Regions from separate parts of the uncultured Roseovarius sp. genome, predicted to be linked through region 1. Evidence: riboswitches for the same ligand, from Rfam matches in the RefSeq annotation. Region 1 holds a riboswitch; the other holds the start of a gene.
The links. Region 1 has a riboswitch for thiamine pyrophosphate ahead of AACZ65_RS10830 (ABC transporter ATP-binding protein). Riboswitches for the same ligand answer to the same signal wherever they lie in the genome.
Positions count from the first base shown of each region.

Region 1 (6,583 bases):
AGGCAGTGATGTCGGCGTCGGTATTCTGTCGGTATCGCGTCGGTGCTCGGGCAACGATGGGGAACAGACGATTGTCCAGTAGCCGCGTCTGGCAGGAAGCGGAGAAAATCTCGAACAGAGCCTTTGCAATTTAGGCGGTCACGGTCTTGAAAGCGTCCGGCCTGTAGCGAACCTTGGCTTTGGGCCCTTTGGGGTCGAGCGAGTAGAGCGCGGGGCGTTTTGCAAGATAGGCGCGCCAGGACTTCTCTGGACTCTTGCTGATCATGACCCCGTGCAGCTTGTGCATGTGCACCGAGAGCAAATTAATCTCGTACCCTGAGTTATCGGTACAATGGGACCTGATCACAATCCTGATCTTGTGATCCAGGTCTGTTGGCGCATCTGTGGATCTCTGACCTGCTGGTTCTGGGGCGGGCGTGACACAGGCTGGGATGCTGACGAGTTCATGAAACTCCGAACACGCCGCCCTAAACCGCTCGGAAGTCTTGGCCTCTCCGACGCCGATCACAGCCAGCCCATAGCCCCGCAAGCGGGTGGCGAGATGGGTGAAATCCTGATCCGAACTGGCCAAGAGCACCGCCGCGCATTGATCCGAGAGCGCGCGTTCCATCGCGTCAACGCAGATCAGCATGTCGGTTGCATTCTTGCCGCTGCCGGAATGGACGAACTGAAAGCCGGCGACCTTGTCCCAATCAGGCAGAAGGCTGACATTGCCATAGGCACGCAAAAGGTCGGGGTCGCCGTAGCGGCGGGCCAGATCGAGGATGCTCCGAGCGTGCGTCACGGGAATATTCTCGGCATCGACAAAGACCGAGAGGCGCGGCGCAGGGCTAAGGCGGGTCGGGGGCAAGGTGCTCATGGCCCAAGCCTAGGATGGCAATCCGGATTGATTTGCGGCATCAGGCGATCTTTTTCATGGCGCACACGTCAGGCGGGTGATTGCGGGGCCGGAGGCTGGGAGGAGTATTTGGACCAAGAAGAAGATGGGGCTTGGGCATGCTTGCTGACTGAGTGACAATGCGCAAGCATCTTGTCGTTCGCGCCGACGCGGCCCGTGCCCATCTGCGATGGATTGAATTTTGCGCAGCCCCAATACGGATCGGAATACGAGAGATGCGCTAGACCATTGGAGGAACACGATGACCTTTGTTATCAACGCGCTCGTCCCGGAGTTGTGGTGCTCGGAATTCGAGGCTTCGCTTAAGTTCTACACCGACATTCTTGGGTTTGATGTCGCGCAGCGGCGGGGGTGTGATCCGCATGCTTATCTATCGTTGCAAGGCGCGCAGATCATGATTGCCCACTGGACGCTCGATGGCACTTGGGTGCCGTGGCGTCGACAAGAAATGAATCGGCCTTATGGTCGTGGGATAAACCTGCAATTTTTTGTGCCCGAGGTGCGCGGCTTATACGAGAGGGTCCTTGCGGCGGGCGTAAAGCCGCTCGTGGAAATCTATGAAGATGAAATATGGAAGACCGATTGCATGGACAGGCGCCGCCAGTTCCTGATCTCTGATCCTGACGGCTATGTGTTGCGCTTCGCGCAAAGCATCGGGACGCGCCCCTTGGACCCAGCCGATGATAAAAATCAGGACGCGCAGACCGTGTAAGTGGTGTGCCGCCGATGCTCGTTCAAAGAGCAATCGGCATCTTATTGGATCAAAGGGAAAGCGAACCGGACGTGGCTATCTATGCAGCCCCCCGCCTTCACCCCACCGCCTTGCCATCCAGCCACCGCCGACAGCCCCGGTCCACCCCCGCGTGCAGGAGGAGCGTCAGCACTGCCAGCACGATCAGGGCGGCGAACATGAGGTCGATCTTGGCGCGGCCATTGGCCAGCAGCATGAGATAGCCCAGTCCCTTGGACGCGCCCACCCATTCGCCGATGATCGCCCCTATGGGCGCATAGACCGCCGCGAGGCGCAGACCCGAGGCAAAACCCGGCAGCGCGGCAGGCACGCGGATATGCCACATGAGCCGCGCCCGGTTCGCGCCCATGACGCGCGCGAGGTCGAGCCAATGCGGCGGTGTGCGCATCAACGCGTCGAAGAACGCCGATGTCACCGGGAAATAGATGATCAGGAGCGCCATCGCGACCTTGGACCAGAGGCCATAGCCCAGCCAGAGGGTGAGAATGGGCGCGAGGGCAAAGACCGGGATCGCCTGCGAAAACACCATCATCGGGCGGATCAGACGCCGAGCCACATGCGAGGACGCGAGGCCAATCGCCGAGAGGCCGCCGAGGATCGCCCCCAAAGCGAGGCCAATCAACACCTCTGCCGCCGTAATGGTCGCGTGGTGCGCAATCAGCGCGCGGCTGGCCCAGAGGGTTTCGGCCACGCGCGCCGGCCCAGGCAGAATGAAGGGCGGCAAGGCCGCGAGCGTCACCAGCGCCTGCCAGAGCACAAGCGCGAGCGCTGTAGAGGTGGCGATGGTGACAAGACGGCTCATGGGGCAGGGTATCCGGCGAGGGCCGCATCGAAGAACGCGCGCTCCAGCCTTGTAGCTGTGACAAAGGCGGATCGTGCAGCGGCTTGATCCTCGGGCGAGAGGGTGGGCCAGACCAGATCAAGCTGGCCGCGCAGATAGGCGACCACGCCCTCGAACCCCGGCCCGCTGTGCAGAGTGATCCATTCCCCGAACCAGAACGGCAAGTCTTCGGCGCGGTCCGCGTGGGGGCTGGCCCAATCCAGATAGGTCCATTCCGCCACGCTGAGGACCGCGATCATCTGCGCATAGCACCCTGATCTGGCAGCCGCGCGCATCAGCGCCTGAAACTCGGCCGTTACAGGATGAGGAGTGGCGGGCGGTTCGGTCGTGCCGCCCAAGGCCACGATCGCGCGCAGGAAATAGGTGTTCTCCGGCCCGGAAATCAGCCCCAGAAACTGTGCGGCCGGGATGGCATCGGGCAGGCTGGGCGCATGGGCGATGGCAGAGGCCAAGAGGCGCACGAAATCCTCGATGAAGAGGTAATCCTGTTGCAGATAGGTCAACATGCGCGTTTCGGGCAGGGTGCCCGCCGCAAGCTGATCGGTGAAAGCGTGCCGGGTGGCGGCCTGCCAATCGGTGGCCACAAGGGATTTGAGGTGGTCGGTGGGGCGCATCTTTGTCTCCGTTCAGGCGGGCGCGCGCAGGCGGGTCAAGAGACGCCCCTGTGCGGCGAGGGATTCGGGATCATCCACCGCGCGCGGCACCGGCGCCGCTGGGGGTGTCACATCCTCCAGCCCCGTTTCGGTGAGGATATGGATGGCGTGTCCCATGCGCGCGGCCTCGGCCGGGTCATGGGTGACCATGAGCACCGTGCGCCCCGCCAGATGGGTGGCGGTCAGATCCTGCATCTGCGCGCGGGTGCGGGCATCGAGCGCTGAAAAGGGCTCGTCCAGAAGCACGATGGGGCGATCTTCCATCAGGGTGCGGGCGAGCGCCACGCGCTGTTTCTGCCCGCCCGAGAGCGCATGGGGCCGCTTGTCGGCATGATCCGCCAGACCGACCCGCGCCAGCATCTCGCGCGCCCGAGCCGTATCGCGCGGCATTCCGCGCAACCGCGCGCCAAGGGTCACATTGCCCAGCACGTCAAGCCACGGCATCAGCATGTCGCCTTGGGCCATCAGCGCCATGCGGCCCGGCAGGGGCAGCCCGTCCGAGGCGGTGATCGTGCCGGTGAACTCTGTCACCTCATCCACCCCGGCAATCAGGCGCAGGAGCGTGGTCTTGCCCACGCCCGATGGGCCAAGCAGGCAGGTGATGCGCCCTGCGGGCAAATCGAGACGCAGCGGGCCAAAGACCGACAGAGCTCCGATCCGGGCGCAACCATCGAGGGTCAGACTGGGCGGGGCGGTCATGCGCGGCCTCTTCAAACAGGGCTCGCGGGCAGGGGGGTGGCGCGCGGATGCGCGGTTTCCGTTCCCTCCGCCGGTGCGAGCCGGATCAGGTTCGATGGGTTGGTGCAAAACCTCTCAGCCCCAAGGGGCACCCCAACGGATACCCCAGATGTAGCGGCAGCGCCCCGCGATGACAAGGGCGCGATAGGGTCTGCCAAATGCCGGGCATTTTAGATGTTCAGGGTGCGTTAACCCTTGGGTGTCAGGATGCGGGCATCTGAGGGGAGAATTTCATGCACGGGCTGGTCAACCGCGCCATCGAGCGATTTGTCAGGGATACCTATGGGCGCGATGTCTGGATCGGCACCATTCACAAACTGGATCTGGGGTTTACCGAGTTCGAGGCGATGATGACCTACGAGCCACGCATCACCGAACAGGTGTTGACGGTGGTGGGCAACCGGCTGGCGCGCGGGCGCGACGATCTGCTGGAGGATATCGGCACCTATCTGGTCTCGCATCCCGCGACCGAGGCATTGCGCCGCCTGCTGCGCTTTGGCGGGGTGGATTACGTGGATTTTCTGCATTCTCTCGATGATCTGCCAGAGCGTGCGCGCCTTGCGGTTGCCGATCTGGGGTTGCCGGGGCTGGAATTGCAGGACAGGGGCGGCGGGCTTTATCATCTGCACGTCGGGCTGCCCGAGGGGCACGATCTGAGGCTTGGGCCGGTGGTGGTGGGAATTCTGCGTGCCATGGCGGACGACTATGGTGCGCTGGCGCTGGTCGAGCATCAGGGCGACGGCGCGGACCATGAGATCATCGCGGTGCGATTGCTGGAAGAGGGGTTTGCCCATGGGCGTGCCTTTGCATTGGGAGTTGGGGGAAGCGCGGCATGACGGCGCGAGAGAGAACGCTGTTGCCCCTGCTCGCGGACCTTTGCCCAATGCACGCGGTTCTGGATGCCCAAGGCCATGTGGTGCAGGCGGGGCCGACCTTTGCCAAGCTCTTTGGCGCGCAGCCCCCTCTCGGCATGCGATTTCTCGACCTCATCGAGCTGCGTCGCCCGCATCAGGCGGAGGATATGGTGGCTCTGCTGGCCTGTGCGGGCGCGCGGCTGCGGCTGCGGCTGCGCGCCTCCCCCCATACGGCACTCAAGGGCGTGCTCTTGGCCTTGCCCGGCGGGGGCGCGGTGGTGAACCTCTCGTTCGGGTTTTCCGTGGTTGAGGCGGTGCGCGACTTTGGCCTGACGGGTGCCGATTTTGCCGCGACGGACCTGACGACCGAAATGCTCTATCTGATCGAGGCGAAATCCGCCGCGATGGAGGCCTCGCGCAAGTTGAACCTGCGCCTGCAAGGCGCGCGCATTGCGGCGGAAGAGCAGGCCTTTACCGATATGTTGACGGGTCTCAGGAATCGCCGGGCGCTCGATCATGTCCTGGACCGGCTGATGCAGAGCGAGCAGGATTTCGCGCTTTTGCATCTCGATCTCGATTTCTTCAAACAGGTGAACGATACGCTGGGTCACGCGGCGGGCGATCACGTGCTGCAAGAGGTGGCGCGGCGCCTGCGCGACGCGGTGCGCGCGAATGACCTGATCGCGCGGGTTGGGGGCGACGAATTCGTCATTCTGTTGCTCGGCATGACCGAGCGGGCACCAGTGCGCGACTTGGCAGAGCGGATGATTGCCCGACTGGAAGAGGCAGTGCTCTACCGCGCGCAGGAGTGTCGGATTTCGGGCAGCATCGGCATCACGCTCAGCTGTGCCTACGACAGCCCGGATCCGGCGCGGATGATGGCCGATGCCGATCTGGCCCTTTATGCCGCAAAGGGGCTGGGGCGGGGCTGTGCTCGGTTTCACGAGCCGCCCGATAAAAGCGTGGCTCCGCTGCGCGGCATTGCCTGAGCGCGCGGGTGTTCTGGTCTTTCGCTGATCCGCCGAATGGCTCCAAATCTCTTCGGGCGCTATGCGCTCCATCGAAACCGCACCCGCCCCGGGCTGACAAGGGATCCGCCGAGGCCCCGGCTCAGGGGCCGGGGCGACACGATCCCGATCAGACGCCGCCTGCCTCAGGCGGGCCAGCTCCCCGGATCGAGAATCGCGGCCAGAACGCGCGCGGCATCCTCTTCTTGGGCGACATGGCCCAGACCGTCGAGCGACAGGTTGCGCGCGCGCGGCAGTTGCGCGGCGGCGCGAACAGAGGTTTCGGGCGGCACCGCCAGATCGCGGCTGCCAGTGATCAGGAGACAGCGATTGGGGATCGTCCCCAACCGTTTCAGAAGCGGGGCCACGTCCCACTGCGCCATCATCTGCAATGTCCCATCAACATGCGCGCGGTCGCCGATCAGCCGCGCATAGAGTGCGAGCCCCTCGGACGACAGATGCGATCCGGTGCTCTCGATCAGGCGGCGGGCGCGCGTGACCTTGTCCGCCCCAAGGGTGAAAAGCGTGGGGGTGAGCGGGTTGAGCGCCAGCACCTTGGCCAGAACTGGAAACAGCCAGCCTGCCACGCCTTCGAACGGGCCGAGGGCTGCGTTGACGCAGGCAATATCGGGCGGTTGACTTGTGGGCGTGACCAGCCGCGTGGCGAGTTCGAGCGCGAGCGCGCCCCCCGCTGAATGACCGAGGATCAGATCCGGTTGCCAGCCTTGGGCGATGCAGAGCGCGGCAATATCCGCGGCCATGCCGGACAGGCCCAGACGCCGCCGGTTGCCGGCGCGCGAAAAACCCTGACCGGGCAGATCAAGCGCAATGACCCGGTGGC
Region 1 is NZ_CAXAUM010000009.1:94,388-100,970, forward strand. It holds gene AACZ65_RS10805 (trimethylamine methyltransferase family protein) at 1-1, shown strand, start outside; gene AACZ65_RS10810 (NYN domain-containing protein) at 131-859, opposite strand; gene AACZ65_RS10815 (VOC family protein) at 1,140-1,610, shown strand; gene AACZ65_RS10820 (ABC transporter permease) at 1,708-2,451, opposite strand; gene AACZ65_RS10825 (TenA family protein) at 2,448-3,104, opposite strand; gene AACZ65_RS10830 (ABC transporter ATP-binding protein) at 3,117-3,842, opposite strand; TPP riboswitch at 3,888-3,987, opposite strand; gene AACZ65_RS10835 (heme NO-binding domain-containing protein) at 4,115-4,717, shown strand; gene AACZ65_RS10840 (diguanylate cyclase) at 4,714-5,724, shown strand; gene bchO (alpha/beta fold hydrolase BchO) at 5,889-6,583, opposite strand, start outside.

Region 2 (6,583 bases), on a different contig from region 1:
GTACCGTGATGCGGGCGTGCAGACGGGCGACCTCCGGATCATTCAATCCCGCATCAGTGATATGCTCTGGTCCGATTCTTCCATGCACCAGCAGCGTGGCCAGTGCGAAGCCCAGAGAATACTGGGCCTCGCTCGTCGTTTTGGGCAGTCCGGGGAAAAGGGCCGCCGATTGCGCAAAAGTCGCTACCTCCAGTCGTTCAATCTCGGTGGCCCGCAGGCCCTGTTCGACCATCAGCACGCGCGCCCCCTCAAGCGCGCCATGCGCCCAGCGGCAAATCGGATAGGGCTTGATGTAATTGCGCAGGATCGTCCAATCCTGTCCCAAATCTTCCCAAATATGCGCAACCTCTTCCCCCTCGATTGTAATCGCGGGCGCGCCGATAAAACCGCGCTCCGCCAATAGCAGAGACGAAATTCCCACAAGGGCACCCATGCCAGACCCGTCGTGCAACATTGTGGGATTGGCAATTTCGCGCATCATCTGGCTGCGTGGCCCGTGATATTCTGCGATTCCCATCGCCTCGCGCAGAATATCCGACGGTTGCCCGCGCAAATGCGCCCCAAGAGCTGCAACACCCAGCGCGTTCCACGCGCCCGAGGTGTGGTAATCCGCAGCCGTTGCATGAAGCGCAACCCCCGCCCGCGCCGCCACCTCATAGCCCATGGCAAGCGCGGTCAGCGCCTGTCGTCCGGTCAATTGCGGATGTTGCCCCGCATAGGCAAATAGTGCCGGCACCAGCGCGCAGCCAATATGCCCTTTGGTCGGGTTATAGCCGTCATGCCCATCGAGATTGTCGATCTGCGTGGCCAGCGCCCAGGCGGCACCAGGCATGGCACAACGGCGCCCGTCGAAGAGCAAAGTTGCGCTGTGTTTGTCACTGCCAGCGGCATGAAACTCCACCGCGAACTCGCGCGCGATGCGCCCCACTTCCAGCGTCGCCGCACCCGCCGCAACGCCGAGCGTATCGACCAGCAAAAGGGCCATTCGTTCCAGCACTTCCTGCGGAACTTCAAGGGTCGGGTCGAGCGCAAATTTTGCGACACGGTCGAATAGAAGACGGTTGGAGACAACGGGCATCGGAGCAACTTTCTGCAAGAGGGCATGTCTCAACGTGGCGCGTTCTGACGGCGGTTTGTCGGCTGTTTGCGACATTTCCTGTCTCGCATTCTCCTCTTGCAGCGCATGGAATCGGCTGTTAGCAATCGTGCATATCCGTTGGGGTGCCCGTTTGCCGGGCTGAGAGGCGTAAAGCCAACCCATCGAACCTGATCCGGGTGATGCCGGCGTAGGGAACGGACTTTAGCACGCCCAGCGCGCCCCCCGTCCGTTTCCCCGCAAAATGAGAGGAACGGCAGATGGTTGCCACAGCATTGACAATCGCAGGCTCCGACAGCGGCGGTGGTGCGGGTATTCAGGCTGATCTCAAGACTTTTTCGGCGCTTAACGTCTATGGTGCAAGCGTTATCACAGCCGTCACCGCGCAAAACACCTGTGCCGTGACCGATGTGCATGCCATTCCGAATGCGATCGTTGCGGCGCAGATCTTGGCAGTTTTGGGCGATATCAGGGTCGATTGCATCAAGATCGGCATGCTGGGCGATGCCAGTTTGATCGAGACCGTGGCAGAGGCGCTGGCGGAGTATCGTGGCCCAATAGTCCTTGATCCTGTGATGGTGGCGAAATCCGGCGCGCGCCTCTTGCCAGACGCAGCGCGTGCCGCGCTCATCGCGCATCTCGTGCCGCGTGCTGATCTCCTCACCCCGAATTTGCCGGAGGCGGCAGCGCTTTTGGGCATGGCAGAGGCGCAGGACGATGCCGAGATGCAGGCGCAGGGCGCGCTCTTGCGTCAAATGGGAGCCAAGGCAGTCTTGATGAAAGGCGGGCACGCACAGGGCGAGACCTGCACCGATTGGCTGATCGCTGATGAGGTGATCCGCCTGGACGCCCCGCGCATAAGCACGCGAAACACCCATGGCACCGGCTGTACGCTATCATCGGCCATCGCGGCACAGCTTGCAAAGGGACTAACCTTGCCAAAAGCTGTATCCGCCGCCCATGGCTGGTTGCATCACGCGATCCTTGCCGCCGATACGCTGGAGATCGGTCAAGGGCATGGCCCGGTCCATCATTTCCACGAGGTCTGGACATGACCGAGGCGTTCACCATACGGGGCGCGGGCATTGTTGGCCTCTGCGTGGCAACCGAACTCTTGGCACGTGGAGTTTCCGTCACTTTGCGTGATCCGGCACCGGAACCCGGCGCGCATGCCTGCTCTTGGTGGGCGGGCGGCATGCTTGCGCCATTTTGCGAAGGCTTTTCCGCAGAAGAGCCAGTGGTGCGCTTGGGTCAAGAGGCTGCAGACTGGTGGGCGGCGCAGGGTGTCGAGGTGATCCGGCGCGGATCGCTTGTCGTGACCCTGGACCGCGACCGCCGCGAACTCGACCAATTCGCGCGCCGCACCCGAGGGCATCGGATGGTTTCAGGCTCTGATTTGGCTGAATTAGAGCCACATCTGGCGGATCGCCATGACCGCGCGCTTTTCTTTCCAGACGAAGCGCATATCAACCCACGTGCTGCGCTCATGCACCTGCGCACGCGGCTACACGCGGCCGGCGCACGGTTCGAGCAGAGCGATGCCGCCCCCACGGGATCGGTCATCGACTGTCGCGGTCTTGCAGCACAGGATAGCCTGCCCAATCTGCGCGGCGTCAAGGGCGAGATGGTCGTCTTGAACAGTCGGGATGTGACCCTATCTCGGCCTATTCGCCTGCTGCACCCGCGATTTCCGCTCTATATCGTGCCGCGCGGCGATGGGGTATTCATGCTGGGCGCAACACAGATCGAGAGTGCGGAACGCGGGCGTGCATCAGCCAGGTCCGTTATGGAACTACTGTCCGCGGCCTATGCCCTGCACCCGGCCTTTGGCGAGGCGGAAGTGTTGGAGATCGGTGCCGACGCACGCCCAGCCTTTCCCGACAATCTGCCGCGGATCATTCAAAAAAGCGACACGATCCATGCCAACGGTCTCTTCCGCCACGGCTTTCTCTTGTCACCTGTGGTGGCGCGGATGGTGGCCGGTCTGGTCACAGGCAACAACGAAACACCGGAGTTTTTGTCCCATGAAGATCACGGTTAACGGCATCCCGCGCGACAGTACCGCGGCAACGCTCGACGCGCTGCTGGTCGAGTTGGGGTATGGCGGGGCCAAGGTGGCGACAGCAGTGAACGAAAGCTTCGTTCCCGCCGCAATAAGGCCAGAACAGAGACTGAATGAGGGCGACAGGATCGAAATTGTCGCACCACGGCAAGGGGGCTGACATGCCTGTTTTCTACGAGACTGAGATCAGCTCGCGGCTGATGCTCGGCACGGCGCAATATCCATCGCCTGCGATTCTTGCCGAGGCCTTTCACCGCTCTGGCGCAGGCATCGCCACTGTGTCGGTGCGCCGTGAGGCCGGAGGCGAGCGCGCAGGACAAGCGTTTTGGGACATGATCGCTGACCTAGGGGTGCATGTCCTGCCCAATACCGCCGGCTGCCATTCGGTGCGTGAGGCCGTGACAACGGCCCAGATGGCGCGTGAACTGTTCGATACCAACTGGATCAAGCTTGAGGTGATCGGCCATGCCGACACGCTTCAACCGGACCCTTTCGGTCTGGTCGAGGCGGCACGCATCCTGACCGATGACGGATTTCAGGTGTTTCCATATTGCACCGAAGATCTTGTGCTCTGCGAACACCTGGTCGAGGCCGGGTGCCGGGTGCTGATGCCTTGGGGCGCGCCCATCGGCACGGGCCTTGGCCTCAACAATATCTATGGTTTGCGCAGTTTGCGGGCGCATTTCCCTGATGTGCCGTTGGTCATCGACGCCGGTTTGGGCCTGCCCTCACAAGCTGCACACGCAATGGAGCTGGGCTATGACGCCGTTCTGCTCAACACCGCGGTGGCCAAAGCGGGCGACCCGGCGGCAATGGCCGAAGGTTTCGCACGCGCACTCGAGGCCGGCCGCCTGGCCTATGAGGCCGACCCGATGGAGCCGCGCGATATGGCCGCGCCCTCTACCCCTGTATTTGGGAGGGCGTTCACCTGATGTCGCTACCGCGTTTTTATCCGATTTTCGATCATACGGACTGGCTGCGCCGCCTGCTTCCGCTTGGTGTGACGCTCGTGCAATTGCGCATCAAAGACCTCACCGGCGAGGCTCTGCTGGATCAAATTGTGCAGGCACAGAGCCTGTGCCGCGCCCATGGCGCGACTCTCGTGGTCAACGATCACTGGCAAGCGGCGATTGATGCAGGCTGCGAATGGGTGCATCTTGGGCAAGAGGATCTCGATACTGCCGACATCGCCGCCCTACGCCGCGCCGGTCTCAAACTGGGGCTCAGCACCCATGACCATGCAGAACTTGACCGAGCCCTCACGCATGCGCCCGATTACGTGGCGCTTGGCCCGGTCTATCCGACCATCTTGAAAAAGATGAAGTGGCACGAACAAGGGCTGGACAAGCTGACGGAGTGGAAGCGCCTGATCGGCGACATTCCCCTCGTCGCTATTGGCGGCATGTCGGTGGAGCGAGCGGGCGGTGCCTATGCGGCCGGGGCGGATATCGTCTCTGCGGTAACGGATATCACACTTAATCCCGACCCCGAGGCACGGGTGCGGCAATGGTTGGATGTGTCGGGATGAGCCGCTACACGCGCCAGACTGCCCTCCCTGAGTTCGGGACCGCGGGACAGGATCGGCTGGCGGCGGCGCATGTTCTGGTCGTAGGTGCTGGTGGGCTGGCAGCGCCGGTGCTTCAGTATCTGGTGGGCGCGGGCGTTGGGCGGATCACGCTGATGGATGGTGATCGGGTTTCCCTGAGCAACCTGCACCGCCAGACCTTGTTTCGCGTGACGGATATCGGCCATCCCAAGGCGCAGGTTGCGGCGCGGCACATGGCCGATCTCAACCCGGATTGCACGATTTTCGCTGTATCAGAGCCACTTGATCCGTTGAATGCCCCCGATCACGTCGCCGCCGCTGATCTGGTTCTCGACTGCGCCGATAGTTTCGCAGCAAGCTACATGCTGTCCGATGCTTGCTTCTCGCAGGGCACGCCGCTGATCAGCGCCTCTATCGTTGGCACCTCAGGCTACGTGGGCGGGTTTTGCGGGGGGGCGCCGTCTTTGCGCGCGCTCTTCCCCGATTTGCCAGACCGGCTAGGAAGTTGTGATGCTGATGGCGTTTTGGGGCCATCCGTGGGAGTGATCGGCAGCCTTCAGGCGCAGATGGCATTGGCGATTCTGGCCGGAATAGAGCCTGTTCCAATGGGTCAGCTCGTCACTTTCGAGGCGGTCGGTCATCGCTTTGGCGGTTTCCGCTTTGATGGAGCGCCAGAGCCAAGGGATGGCTTCCGCTTTATCGCGCCCGGTCAGATCACGTCCGCCGATTGGTTGGTCGACCTGCGCGCCGAGACCGAGAGCGGCCCCACCTTACCAAACGCCATCCGCCACAGCGTTGGCGATTTTGATCACCCCGACACCCGCCCGCAAGGCGCGCGCGCCGTGCTGGCCTGTCGTTCCGGCCTGCGGTCGTGGCAGGCCGCGAGCCGACTTCGAGGTCATTGGCACGGAGAGATAGCCTTGATCGCCCTTGGCGACGTTCAACAGGAGACTGACGCATGAAACACCTCACCCTGATTTTTGCCCTCATGGCCAGCCCAGCCATGGCACAGGACAAGATGACCCTGATCCTCGACTGGTTCATAAACCCAGACCATGGCCCGATCATCGTGGCCGAGGAGTTGGGCTATTTCCAAGAGGCCGGACTTGAGGTCGAGGTCATCGCACCCGCCGATCCGTCCGATCCGCCCAAGATGGTTGCCGCCGGTCAGGCTGATCTTGCGATCTCGTATCAGCCACAATTGCACATGCAGATCGAGAACGGCCTTCCGCTGCGACGCGTGGGCACGCTCGTTGCTACGCCGCTCAACTGCCTCTTGGTGCTCGCAGATGGCCCAATCAAATCTACCGCTGACCTCAAGGGGCGTAAGATCGGGTTTTCGGTGGCAGGCGTCGAAGAGGTGCTGCTTTCGACCATTCTTGGCCAACACGGCCATAGCCTGAGCGATATCGAACTGGTGAGCGTCAACTGGTCGCTCTCGCCCTCGCTCATGTCGGGCCAAGTCGATGCGGTGATTGGGGCCTATCGCAATTTCGAACTCAACCAGATGGAAATCGAAGGCGTGCCGGGGCGGTGTTTCTATATCGAGGAAGAAGGCGTGCCGGCCTATGACGAGCTGATCTATGTTGCCAATCCCGACACGATGAATGCCGACATGATCCGCCGCTTCCTGCATGCCACCGAGCGTGCGACGCAGTACATCATGAATCACCCGCAAGAGAGCTGGGAAATTTTCGCAGGCACCTCGCCCGAATTGCAGGATGAGTTGAACGAAAAAGCCTGGGTTGACACCTTTCCGCGCTTTGCCACCCGTCCCGCAGCCCTGGATCACGCCCGCTACAAGCGCTTCGAACAGTTCCTGCTCGACACCGGGATGATCGAGAACGCAACGCCCGTTTCGGGCCTCGCCATGGACCTG
Region 2 is NZ_CAXAUM010000007.1:96,277-102,859, forward strand. It holds gene AACZ65_RS09035 (MmgE/PrpD family protein) at 1-1,153, opposite strand, end outside; TPP riboswitch at 1,208-1,310, shown strand; gene thiD (bifunctional hydroxymethylpyrimidine kinase/phosphomethylpyrimidine kinase) at 1,357-2,151, shown strand; gene AACZ65_RS09045 (FAD-dependent oxidoreductase) at 2,148-3,137, shown strand; gene thiS (sulfur carrier protein ThiS) at 3,121-3,318, shown strand; gene AACZ65_RS09055 (thiazole synthase) at 3,320-4,090, shown strand; gene AACZ65_RS09060 (thiamine phosphate synthase) at 4,090-4,686, shown strand; gene AACZ65_RS09065 (HesA/MoeB/ThiF family protein) at 4,683-5,666, shown strand; gene AACZ65_RS09070 (ABC transporter substrate-binding protein) at 5,663-6,583, shown strand, end outside.
Region 2: linked by a shared signal. The riboswitch ahead of thiD (bifunctional hydroxymethylpyrimidine kinase/phosphomethylpyrimidine kinase) and the one ahead of AACZ65_RS10830 (ABC transporter ATP-binding protein) in region 1 are both predicted to bind thiamine pyrophosphate.